Regions from separate parts of the Curtobacterium flaccumfaciens genome, predicted to be linked through region 1. Evidence: predicted binding sites of a transcription regulator. Region 1 holds the regulator's gene; the other holds the start of a gene.
What was found. Region 1 encodes HrcA, which represses chaperone genes, less so after heat shock. Its sites were predicted from a motif close to TTNGCACTCGNNNNNNNCGAGTGCNAA; they were not measured.

Region 2: OE229_RS03045 (Hsp20/alpha crystallin family protein) is a predicted target of HrcA. The motif match lies at 3,707-3,733, and genes of this name have one in related genera.

What each region holds. Positions count from the first base shown of each region.
Region 1 covers NZ_CP106879.1:2,101,711-2,107,223, forward strand. Annotated here, with positions in the region: gene hemW (radical SAM family heme chaperone HemW) at 1-1,018, shown strand, start outside; gene OE229_RS10060 (DUF4870 domain-containing protein) at 1,061-1,534, opposite strand; gene hrcA (heat-inducible transcriptional repressor HrcA) at 1,645-2,664, shown strand; gene dnaJ (molecular chaperone DnaJ) at 2,698-3,810, shown strand; gene OE229_RS10075 (16S rRNA (uracil(1498)-N(3))-methyltransferase) at 3,810-4,547, shown strand; gene OE229_RS10080 (histidine triad nucleotide-binding protein) at 4,586-4,939, shown strand; gene OE229_RS10085 (PhoH family protein) at 4,929-5,513, shown strand, end outside.
Region 2 covers NZ_CP106879.1:615,076-620,588, reverse strand. Annotated here, with positions in the region: gene OE229_RS03060 (APC family permease) at 1-1,319, opposite strand, end outside; gene OE229_RS03055 (APC family permease) at 1,513-3,030, shown strand; gene OE229_RS03050 (helix-turn-helix domain-containing protein) at 3,027-3,680, shown strand; gene OE229_RS03045 (Hsp20/alpha crystallin family protein) at 3,790-4,233, shown strand; gene OE229_RS03040 (hypothetical protein) at 4,245-4,571, shown strand; gene OE229_RS03035 (manganese catalase) at 4,654-5,513, opposite strand, start outside.

The DNA.
Region 1 (5,513 bases):
GCGCGAGATCGAGTGGGCCGCGACCGTGCTCGACCGGTCCGGTGTGCCGCGGCGGCCGGTGTCGACCGTCTTCTTCGGCGGCGGCACCCCGACGATGCTGCCGGCGTCCGACCTGGCGATGATCCTCCGAGCGATCGACGACACCTGGGGCATCCTGCCCGGGGCCGAGGTCACCACCGAGGCGAACCCGGACTCCGTCGACGCGGCGTCGCTCGAGACCCTGCGGGCCGGCGGCTTCAACCGGATCAGCTACGGCATGCAGTCCGCCGTGCCGCACGTGCTCGCCACGCTCGACCGCACGCACGACCCGCTCCGGGTCCCCGTCGTCGTCGACCTCGCGAAGCAGCAGGGACTCGACGTCTCGCTCGACCTCATCTACTCGACGCCGGGGGAGTCCCTCGCCGACTGGCGGACCTCGCTCGACGCCGCGATCGCCTGCGAGCCCGACCACGTGTCGGCGTACTCGCTCATCGTCGAGGACGGCACCGCGATGGGTCGCATGGTCGCCCGCGGCGAGCTCCCCGCCCCCGACGACGATCTGGCCGCCGACATGTACGAGCTCGCCGACCAGGTGCTCGGCGACGCCGGCTACTCCTGGTACGAGGTGTCGAACTGGGCGCGCGGTGACGCGCACGCGAGTCGCCACAACCTGTCCTACTGGAAGGGTCACGACTGGTGGGGCGTCGGCCCCGGCGCGCACTCCGCCGTCGCCGGCACGCGCTGGTGGAACGTCAAGCACCCGGCCGCGTACGCGAACCGGGTGCTGTCGGGGGAGTCGCCGGCCGCCGGCCGCGAGACCATCGACGACGAGACGCGGTACGTCGAGCGACTGCTGCTGGCGGCGCGGGTCCGCGGGGAGCTCGCGACGAGCGAGATCCGACAGGAGGCCCGTGGCCGGGTCGCCGGCCTCATCGCACGCGGACTCGTGGACGGGTCGGCCGCGGTGCGGGGACGGATCGATCTGACCCTGCAGGGTCGCCTGCTCGCCGACGCGGTGGTGCGGGAGCTGCTCGACTGACGGTCGTGCGCACTGCTTGCTGCGCACTGCGCTCCGTTGCCGCTACTGCTTGATGAACTCGATCGAGAGCGGGTAGCGGTAGAACTGGCCCTGGTTCGCGGCGATCGCGGCCATGATGCTGAAGATCAGCGAAACGATCGCAGCGGCGAGGATGATCAGGAAGCCGACGCCGAACACCGACGTGAGCGAACCGACGAAGTACGCGATCGCCATCGTGATGTGGAAGTTCAGGGCGACGCGGGTGTGCTCGCGCACGAAGCCGCCGCGGTCGCGGAGGACCAGGTAGGCGACGAGCGGCACGACGACGGTGAAGAAGATGCCACCGATGTGGGTCAGCGTCGCCCACAGGCGCTGGTCCTCGGGGCGCATCGGCTGGGGCGGGGTGTAGCCGGCGGGGTACTGCGGTCCGCCGGGGTACTGGGTCCCGCCGGGCTGCTGGGGGCCACCGGGTCCGTGGCCGTAGGGGCCGCCGGGCTGCTCGGGTCCGTGGCCGTCGGGCTGCTGTCCGTAGGTCATGGCGGAAGCGTATCGGCCGACCGCACGGAAGTCCCGGGCCGTCAGCGGTCGGGCGTAGGATCAGCAGTCGACACGTCCGAGTGCCAGGTCGATCGGGAAAGGAGGCGCTCGTGGTCAGTGAACGCAGCCTCGAGGTCCTCAAGGCCATCGTGCGCGACTACGTGGCGTCGCGTGAACCCGTCGGGTCGAAGACCATCGTCGAGCGGCACGCCTTCGGGGTCAGCGCCGCCACGATCCGCAACGACATGGCCCTGCTCGAGGACGAACAGTTGATCGCGGCACCGCACACCTCGTCCGGCCGGGTGCCGACCGACAAGGGGTACCGCGTCTTCGTCGACCACCTGGCGGGTGCCCGTCCGCTCTCCAGTGCGCAGCGGCACGCCATCGAGACCTTCCTCGGCGCCCCGAACGACCTCGACGAGGTCCTCGGGCGCACCGTCCGGCTGCTCAGCCAGCTCACCAACCAGGTCGCCCTGGTGCAGTACCCCTCGATGGTGCGCGCCCGGGTGCAGCACGTCGAACTCGTCCGGCTCGGTGACGCGCGGTTGATGGTGGTGCTCATCACCGACACCGCCCGCGTCGAACAGCGGGTGGTCGAGACCGACGTCCCGCTCGACGAAGGCTCGCTGGGCGAACTCCGCACCGTGGTGAACGGCGCGACCGTGGGGCTCCTGCTGCAGGACGTCCCGACCGCGCTCCGAGCCGTGCCGCAGCAGCTGCGCCCCGACGCCCAGACGCTCGGCGGGGTCGTCGTCGCCACGCTCATCGAGCAGGTCGCGGCGAACCGGCAGGACCGCCTGCTGATGGCCGGTGCGGCGAACCTGGCGAAGAGCGAGCAGGACTTCTCCGGCGGCCTCTTCCCGGTGCTCGAAGCGATCGAGGAACAAGTCACCCTGCTCCGGTTGTTCGGGGAGATGCAGGTGGACGACATCGCGGTGGCGGCCAGCATCGGCGTCGAGAACGCCGAGTACGGGCTCGACGCCACGAGCATCGTGGCCGGCGGCTACCTGGCCGGCGGCGAGGTGGCCCGCCTCGGCGTCCTCGGACCGACCCGGATGGACTACGGCACGAACATGGCGGCCGTCCGCGCCGTCGCCCGCTACCTGTCCAAGCTCCTGGGCGAACACTGACCAACCGACCGAACCCAACCGACTGAGGGATACGTGGCAGACCACTACGACGTCCTCGGCGTCCAGCGAGACGCCTCCGATGCCGACATCAAGAAGGCCTACCGCCGCCTGGCGCGTGAGCTCCACCCGGACGTGAACCCGGCACCCGACGCCGCCGAGCGCTTCAAGGACGTGACGCACGCGTACGACGTGCTGAGCGACCCCGAGCAGCGACGCCGGTACGACGCCGGGCCGCAGGCCGACAGCCCCTTCGGTGGTGGCGCCGGTGGCTTCAGTGACATCTTCGACGCCTTCTTCGGTGGCGGCGGTGGCGGCGGCCGTGGGTCGGGCCCGCGCAGCCGTGCCGAGCGCGGCCAGGACGCCCTGCTCCGCATCGAGGTCGACCTCGACGAGGTCGTCTTCGGTACCCACAAGGACGTCGAGGTCGACACGGCGGTGCTGTGCGAGACCTGCCACGGCTCCTGCTGCGCACCGGGCACCAGCCCGCGTACGTGCGACATCTGCGGTGGCTCCGGGCACATCCAGCGCCAGGTCCGCTCGCTCCTGGGCAACGTGGTGACGAGCGCCCCGTGCGGCACCTGCCGCGGGTACGGCACGGTCATCCCGAGCCCCTGCCCGACCTGCCAGGGTCAGGGCCGCGTCCGCGCGCGTCGCACCGTGCCGGTGGACGTCCCCGCCGGCGTCGACTCCGGCCTGCGCCTGCAGATGCCAGGCCAGGGCGAGGTCGGTCCGGCCGGCGGCCCGTCCGGCGACCTGTACCTCGAGATCCGCGTGCGCCACGACGACGTCTTCAGCCGTGACGGCGACGACCTGCTGGCGACGCTCGAGGTCGGCATGACCGACGCCGTCCTGGGCACGACCACCACGATCGACGGTCTCGACGGTCCGGTCGAGCTGGAGATCCGACCGGGTGTGCAGAGCGCCGACGTCCTCGTCATCAAGGACCGCGGCATCACGAAGCTGCGCGGGAACGGTCGCGGCGACCTGCGGGTCGGCGTGCAGGTCGTCACCCCGACCAAGCTGTCCCACAAGGAACGGCAGCTGGTCGAGCAGCTCGCGAAGTCGCACAAGACCACCGCTCCGCAGCTCGCCCGGTTCCAGCAGGGCATGTTCGGCAAGCTCCGCGACCGGTTCTTCAACCACTGATGGCGTCGTTGTACCTCGTCGACACGCTCGACGGCGTCGCGGTCGGTGACCCGGTGTCGCTCGACGGGGCCGAGGGCCGGCACGCGGTCTCCGTCGCGCGTGTCCGGGTCGGCGAGGTCCTGCGGATGGCCGACGGACGGGGCACCGTGGTGTCCGGTCCGGTCACGGCGCTCGGCAAGGACACCCTGGAGCTCGCGGTCGAGACCGTCGAGCACCAGGATGCGCCGCGCCCGTCGCTGACGCTCGTGCAGGCCCTGGCCAAGGGCGGCCGTGACGAGATGGCGGTGCAGGCGGCGACCGAGATCGGCGTCGATCGGGTCGTGCCGTGGTCGGCCGCGCGCAGCGTCTCCCGGTGGGACGGCGCGAAGGTCGAGAAGGGCCGTGCGCGGTGGGCCGCGATCGCGCACGAGGCGGCGAAGCAGGCGATCCGTCCGCGCGTGCCCGTCGTCGTGCCGCTGGTGACGACCGGACAGATCGTGTCCGCGCTCGGTGACGGGACCACCCTCGTCCTGCTCGACCCGACCGCGACCGTGCGACTCGCCACCTGGGAACCTCCGACGGACGCCGAGGACATCGCCCTCGTCGTCGGCCCCGAAGGCGGCATCGACGGCGCGGAGCTCGACCGGCTCGAGGCCGCGGGTGCCGTGCGGGTCCGACTCGGTGACAGCGTGCTCCGCACGTCCACCGCCGGACCGGTCGCACTCGCTGTCCTGCAGGCGCGACTGGGTCGCTGGTGAGCCGGACCACGCCGTCGGGCGCGTCCTACGATGGAGCCATGAGCAGCAGCACGCCCAGCGTCTTCTCCAAGATCATCGCGCGCGAGATCCCGGCGACCATCGTCGCCGAGGACGACCGTGTGATCGCGATCGAGGACATCGCCCCGAAGGCCCCCGTCCACGTGCTCGTCGTCCCCAAGACCGAGCAGTACGCGAACGTCGGCGAACTCGCAGCGGGCGACCCCGAACTGTTGGCCCACGTCGTCGCCACCGCGCAGCGGATCGCCGACGAGCGTGCCGACGGCCAGTTCCGACTCGTCTTCAACACCGGCGAAGCCGCCGGTCAGACCGTGTTCCACGTGCACGCGCACGTACTCGCAGGTGAACTGCAGGAAGGCACCCTTGCCGGTTAACGAACCCGTACAGCCCACCGCCGCCGAGGACGAGACCGTCTCGGTCTCGCTCCAGGTCGACGGCATCGCCATGGTGCAGCTGCTCGGCCCCCAGGACCGTCTGCTCAAGACCGTCGAGCGCCAGTACCCGGGCGTCCGGGTCGTCGTCCGTGGCAACGAGGTCACGCTGACCGGGCCGGAGCGCGACGTCGCCCGCGCGAAGGCGCTCGTCGACGAGCTCGTCGGCATGGTCAGGCGCGGGCAGGAGATCGGCCCGGCCGACATCCCGATGTCGGCACGGATCCTCGACGACGACCGCAAGCCGTCCGACACCTTCGGCACCCCGATCGTGTCGAGCCGCGGCAAGTCCGTCCGCCCGAAGACCGACGGGCAGCGTGCGTACGTCGACGCCATCGACGAGCACACCATCACGTTCGGCATCGGTCCGGCCGGTACCGGCAAGACGTACCTGGCGATGGCCAAGGCCGTGCAGGCGCTGCAGCGGCGCGAGGTCAACCGGATCATCCTCACCCGTCCCGCGGTCGAGGCCGGCGAGCGGCTCGGCTTCCTGCCGGGCACCCTGACCGACAAGATC
Region 2 (5,513 bases), 1.5 Mb from region 1:
GTCGGGAAGTTCGCCCAGATCAGAACGGCCGAGGCGACGAGCCCGACGAACCCGAGGACGGGGGCGATGACGGTGTTCCAGATGCGGCGGTCGGCGCGGTTCCGACGGAAGTAGACGATGACGGCGAGGCTCGTCGCGGCCATCAGGATCGCCACGCCCAGGGTGGCGACACCGGCGAACCAGCTGAAGACCTGCAGGACCGGGTCGAGGCCGAGGACGGCGAACAGGACCATGAGCACGGCGGCGGTGACCGTCTGCACGATGCTCGAGGTGTGCGGCGACTCGTGCTTGCGGTGCACGGTGCCGAGACGACCGGGCAGGAGCGAGGCGTTCGCCATCGAGTGCTGGTACCGGGTGATGACGTTGTGGAAGGACAGGACGCAGGCGAACATGCTCGTGAGCAGCAGCACGTTCAGGACGGCCTCACCCGCGGTGCCGATGTAGCGCGCCGCCGTGGTGAGGATGAGGGCGCCCGGGTCCTTCGCGGCCTCGGCGAGCACGCCGTCCGGACCCCAGGCCATCACGAGTCCCCACGACGCCAGCGTGTAGAACACCCCGATGCCGATGACGGCGGTGTAGGTGGCCCGTGGGATCGTGCGCTCCGGGTCCTTCGCCTCGTCACGGAAGATCGCGGTGGCCTCGAACCCGATGAACGCCGCGATGGCGAACATGAGGCCGACGCCGGGCGAGCCGGACATGACGTGGGTCGGTTCGAACGGCGCGAGCGAGAGCCCGTCGGCACCGCCGCGGAACACGATCGCGGCCACCAGGACGAGCACGATCCCGACCTCACCGACGAGCAGGACGCCGAGGACCTTGCTGGACAGGTCGATGTGCCGGTACCCGAGCACCCCGACGAGCGCCACGACGACCAGGGACCACACGTACCAGGGGACGTCCGGCCCGCCGAGGCCCGTGACGGTCACCCCGAGCAGGTACCCGATGTAGCCGTGCACGCTGACCTGGATCGTCGTGTAGGTCAGCAGCGCCAGGGTGGCCGCCCCCGCACCGGCCGGACGACCGAGCCCGTGGCCCACGAACGTGAAGAAGGCGCCGGGTCGTGGCAGGTGCCGGGTCATCGCCGCCAGCCCCACCGAGAACAGCAGCAGGATCACGGCGGACGCGGCGTAGAGCGACGGGAACCCGACGCCGTTGCCGAGCAGCATGCCCAGCGGGGCGGCGCCGCCGACGACGGTGAGCGGGGCGGCGGCCGCGACGACCATGAACACGATCGCGGTGACGCCGAGCGAGCCGCGCATGGTCCGCTGCGGTGCGGGTACGGCTCCGAGTGACGCGGGGTCCTTCGTGATGCTGGACATCGTGGCCTTCCGGTTCGGGTGACTGGGTCGGGGTGGGACCACGGTCCCGCGCCACCGTTGCGCCCCCGTTCCACGGGTGTGAAACCCGCACGCACCCGAATGGGACGGCCCGGGCGAGGCGTCTCATTTGCCCGAGACCACCGCGAAACACGACCGAGACACCGGGGCAACGCAGCCCCCGTACCGTTGCCGCATGACCGCGCTCGACCGTGCCATCGCCGACCCGCCACGGGTGCCGGGCATCGGCACGCGCTCCCCCGTCGACGGACTGTCCCGGCGGAGCGTCGGCCCGGTCGACGTGCTGGCGCAGTCGGTGTCCGCGGTCGCACCGTCGGCGGCGGCCACCACGATCCCGGTGCTCGTCGCGACCGTCGCCGGGCAGGGCGCGACGTGGTCCCTGCTCGCCGCGATGGCGCTGTCGTTCCTGGTCGGACGCACCGTGAACCAGTTCGTCCGACGCGTGGCGGGCACCGGCTCGCTCTACACCTACGTCTCGCTCGGCCTGGGGCCGGTGGCCGGTGTGGTCGCGGGCGCCGCACTGCTGCTCGGCTACGGGTTCATCGCGATGTTCTCGCTCACCGGCAGCGGCTACTACCTCGACTACCTGCTGTCCCGGTTCGTCCCGACGGCCGGCACCGGCTCCCTGGTCACGGTCGTGGTGATCACCGCCATGGGCGCCGCGGTGTTCGCCGTCATCGCCCTCGGCGTCCGGTTGTCGACGCGCCTCACCCTGCTCGTCGAGACCCTGTCCGTCGCCGTCATCGTCGTGCTGATCGTCGCCCTGGTCGCACGCCTGCAGCCCGTCGACACGTCCGCCCTCGCACTCGGCCCGACCGCGCCGGCACCCTTCGCGGTGGGCACGGCGCTCGCGGTCACCGCCTTCGTCGGGTTCGAGAGCGCGTCGGTGCTCGGCGTGGAGGCACGGCGCCCGTTCCAGGCGATCCCCCGCGCGATCTCGTGGACCGTCCTGGTCGCGGGCGTGCTCTACGTCGTGAGCGCTGCCGCCCAGCAGACCGGGTTCGCCGCGATCGGCACCGACCTCGCCACGAGCGCGTCGCCGGTCAACGAGCTCGCCACGGCCTTCGGCATGCAGTGGGTCGGGTGGGCGCTCGACCTCGGGATCGCCGCCTCGTTCGCCGCGTGCGCGATCGCCTCGACGACGGCGCTCGTCCGGGTGCTGTTCGCGATGGGCCGTGAAGGGGTGCTGCCGGCCGCGCTCGGGCGGGCGTCAGCACGGTTCCGGACACCCTTCGTCGCGGGGATGCTGGCGTGCTCGGTGCTGACCGCGCTGCCGGTCCTCGGGCTCCTCACCGGCATCCCGACGTGGTCCCTGATGGAGGCCGAACTGGTCGTCGCGGCACTCGGGTACCTGACGGCGTACGCGATGACGTGCTTCGCGGCTCCGGTGTTCCTGCGACGCATCGGCGAGTTGACGACGGGGGTGGCGACCACCGCGGTGACGACCGGCGTCCTGCTCACCGCCGTGCTGCTCACCTACGCCGGGGTCGAGGCCGCGTCGCCCCGGTGGCCGGCCGTCGTCCTCGCCGTCGGGGTGGTCACCGCGGTCGTCGTCGCGTTCCTGGTGGCGACCCGTCGGCGACCCTGGCGACGGGGTCGGAGCCGGGCGGTGTACGACGTGCCGGTCGAGGCGGACCTGCTGGGCGCCTCCCGGCCGTCCGCCGGACCCGGCCACGGGACGGGGGTGCGGTGAGCGAACCCGGTCTCCGCGCGCGGCAGCCGAAGGCGATCCAGAACGCCCTCGCGGTGCTCGAGGCGGTCGCGCACGCCGGGCCCGGCGTCACCGCTCAGCAGATCTCGGACGCGCTCGGGATGCCGCGGGCGACCACCTACCGGCTCATCACGCTGCTCGTGGAGGACGAGTACCTGGTGCGGCTGCCGGACCTGCGCGGCTTCGCACTCGGGCACAAGGTCTCGGAGCTCGCCGGCGTCGCCCCGGCCACGGCCCCGTCGGTCCCACCACTCCCCCGCGCCGTCCGGTCTGTGCTGTCCGACGTGCGCTCGGCGGTCCGCGCCGGGGTGCACCTGGCCCGGTACGACGCCGACGGGATCTGCGACGTCGACGTCGACCCGGACTTCCCGCTCCTCGACGCGACCGCCCTGCGATCGGCACCCGGGTCGAGTGCGATGGGGCGGCTGCACGCCGGCGGCGGCGCCTCGGCGTCGCAGGTCGGCGCCTTCGTGCGGGGCTTCGGTTGCTTGGCCCTGCCCGTCCGCGGCGAGCGCGGTGAGCTCGTGGCGGGGCTGACGTTGTCCGCGCCCGCGGCCCGGGTGGAGTCCCCTGGCCAGGCCCTGGTGCACCTGCGGACGGCGGTCGCGCGGCTCGAGCCCCTGCTCGGCTGAGTTCTCGGCGTCCTCCGAGCGATCTTTTGGCACTCACCAGGGTCGAGTGCTAAAACGGTGGCAGTTGAGTCGAGGGGACTCAACGAGAACCACGAAGGAGTTGATTCCGATGACGATGAACTTCGACCCGTTCCGCGAGCTCGACCGACTCGCGGGTTCGCTCCTCGGCACCGCCGCCGGCCCGCGCTCGATGCCGATGGACCTGTACCGCACCGGGGACCACTACGTCCTCGACGTCGACCTGCCCGGCATCGACCCGGGCTCCGTCGACATCGACGTGGACGGCTCCGTCCTGACCATCCGCGCCGAGCGCACCCTGGGAGCACCCGAGGGGTCGCAGTGGCTCACACGCGAGCGCCAGCCCGGCACGTTCGTCCGGCAGCTGACGCTCGGCGACGGCCTGGACGCCGAGCGCATCACCGCCGGGTACGACAACGGCGTGCTGAGCGTCACGATCCCCGTCAAGGAGTCCGCGAAGCCGCGCAAGATCGCCGTCACCGTCGGTGGCGGATCCGAGCAGCTCGCGGTCGGTTCCGGCGCCGCCGCCGAGTGAGGAGCTGAGCGATGACGTCCGTCCTGCTGAACGCGGTGGTGGCGGTCCTCGTCGTCACCGCGGCGCTCGCGCTGACGAGCCTGGACCGGCGCACCGCCGTGCTGCTCGGGGCCGCCGGCAGCCTGACCGGCACGTTCCTGGCCTGGGTCGCCGCGCCACGGCTCTTCGAGCAGTCACTCCTGGCCCCCTGGGTCGCGGCGGTCCTCGGCACGGCCCTGCTGATCGCGGGGTGGAGCGCGGTCCGCGCCTACTCGGGCATCTTCGAGGCACCACGCGACGAAGAACCCGAGACGGGGGCGCTGATGACCGTGGGCGGGTCCGCCCCGTCGGTGCGGTGACCACCTGACGGACAGGAGGCCCGGTGCACGTCGTGCGCCGGGCCTCCCGTCGTTCCGTCGGTCGCGTGGGCGACCGTCGGGACTACTCCTTGTTCAGCGTGTCCTGCACCAGGCCGGCCGTCTTCTCGACGACGTTCGGCAGCTCGGTGGTGCCGTAGAGCCGGACGTCGGGGTGCGTGGGCGGCGGCATCGGGACCGAGGTCGTCGGGCCGTCGTGGTACGAGTACTCACCCTTGCCGTCGAACGAGGGGCCGCTCGCCCACGGGCCGTTCCCCGCCTCGGCACCGTCGGAGAAGTTGAGGTACTGGTAGTTGACCTCCTGGTTCTCCTTCGACTGCGGGAAGTTGCTCGGCACGGGGAAGCCCTCGACGCCCTTCTCGCGCAGCTCGGCAGCGGCGGTCGCCCACATGTTCTGGTGCATGGTGTCGCGGGCGATGAGGAAGGACAGCAGGTCCCGCACGCCGTGGTCGTCGGTCATGTGGTAGAGCCGGGCGGCCTGCACTCGACCCTGCATCTCGGCGTTCTCGTTCGCCGTGAAGTCGGCGAGCAGGTTGCCGCTGGCGGTGATGTAGGAGCCCTGCCAGGGGTTGCCGTTGCTGTCCACCGGACGGGCACCCGCACCGGCGACGATCGCGTGCTGGACGTCGGTACCACCGACGATCGCGGCGACCGTGGGATCGTCCTGCAGCGCGTCCTCGGTGATGCCGAGCGGGGACTTCTCGAGCAGCTGCGCGATCATCGTCGCGAGCATCTCGACGTGGCCCATCTCCTCGGCGCCGATGCCGAACACCATGTCGCGGTACTTGCCGGGGATGTGCATGTTCCAGGCCTGGAACTGGTACTGCAGCGCGACGGAGATCTCTCCGTACTGGCCGCCGAGCACCTCCTGCAGCTTGCGGGCATACACGGCATCCGGCTTGTCGGGTGTCGACTTGAACTGGA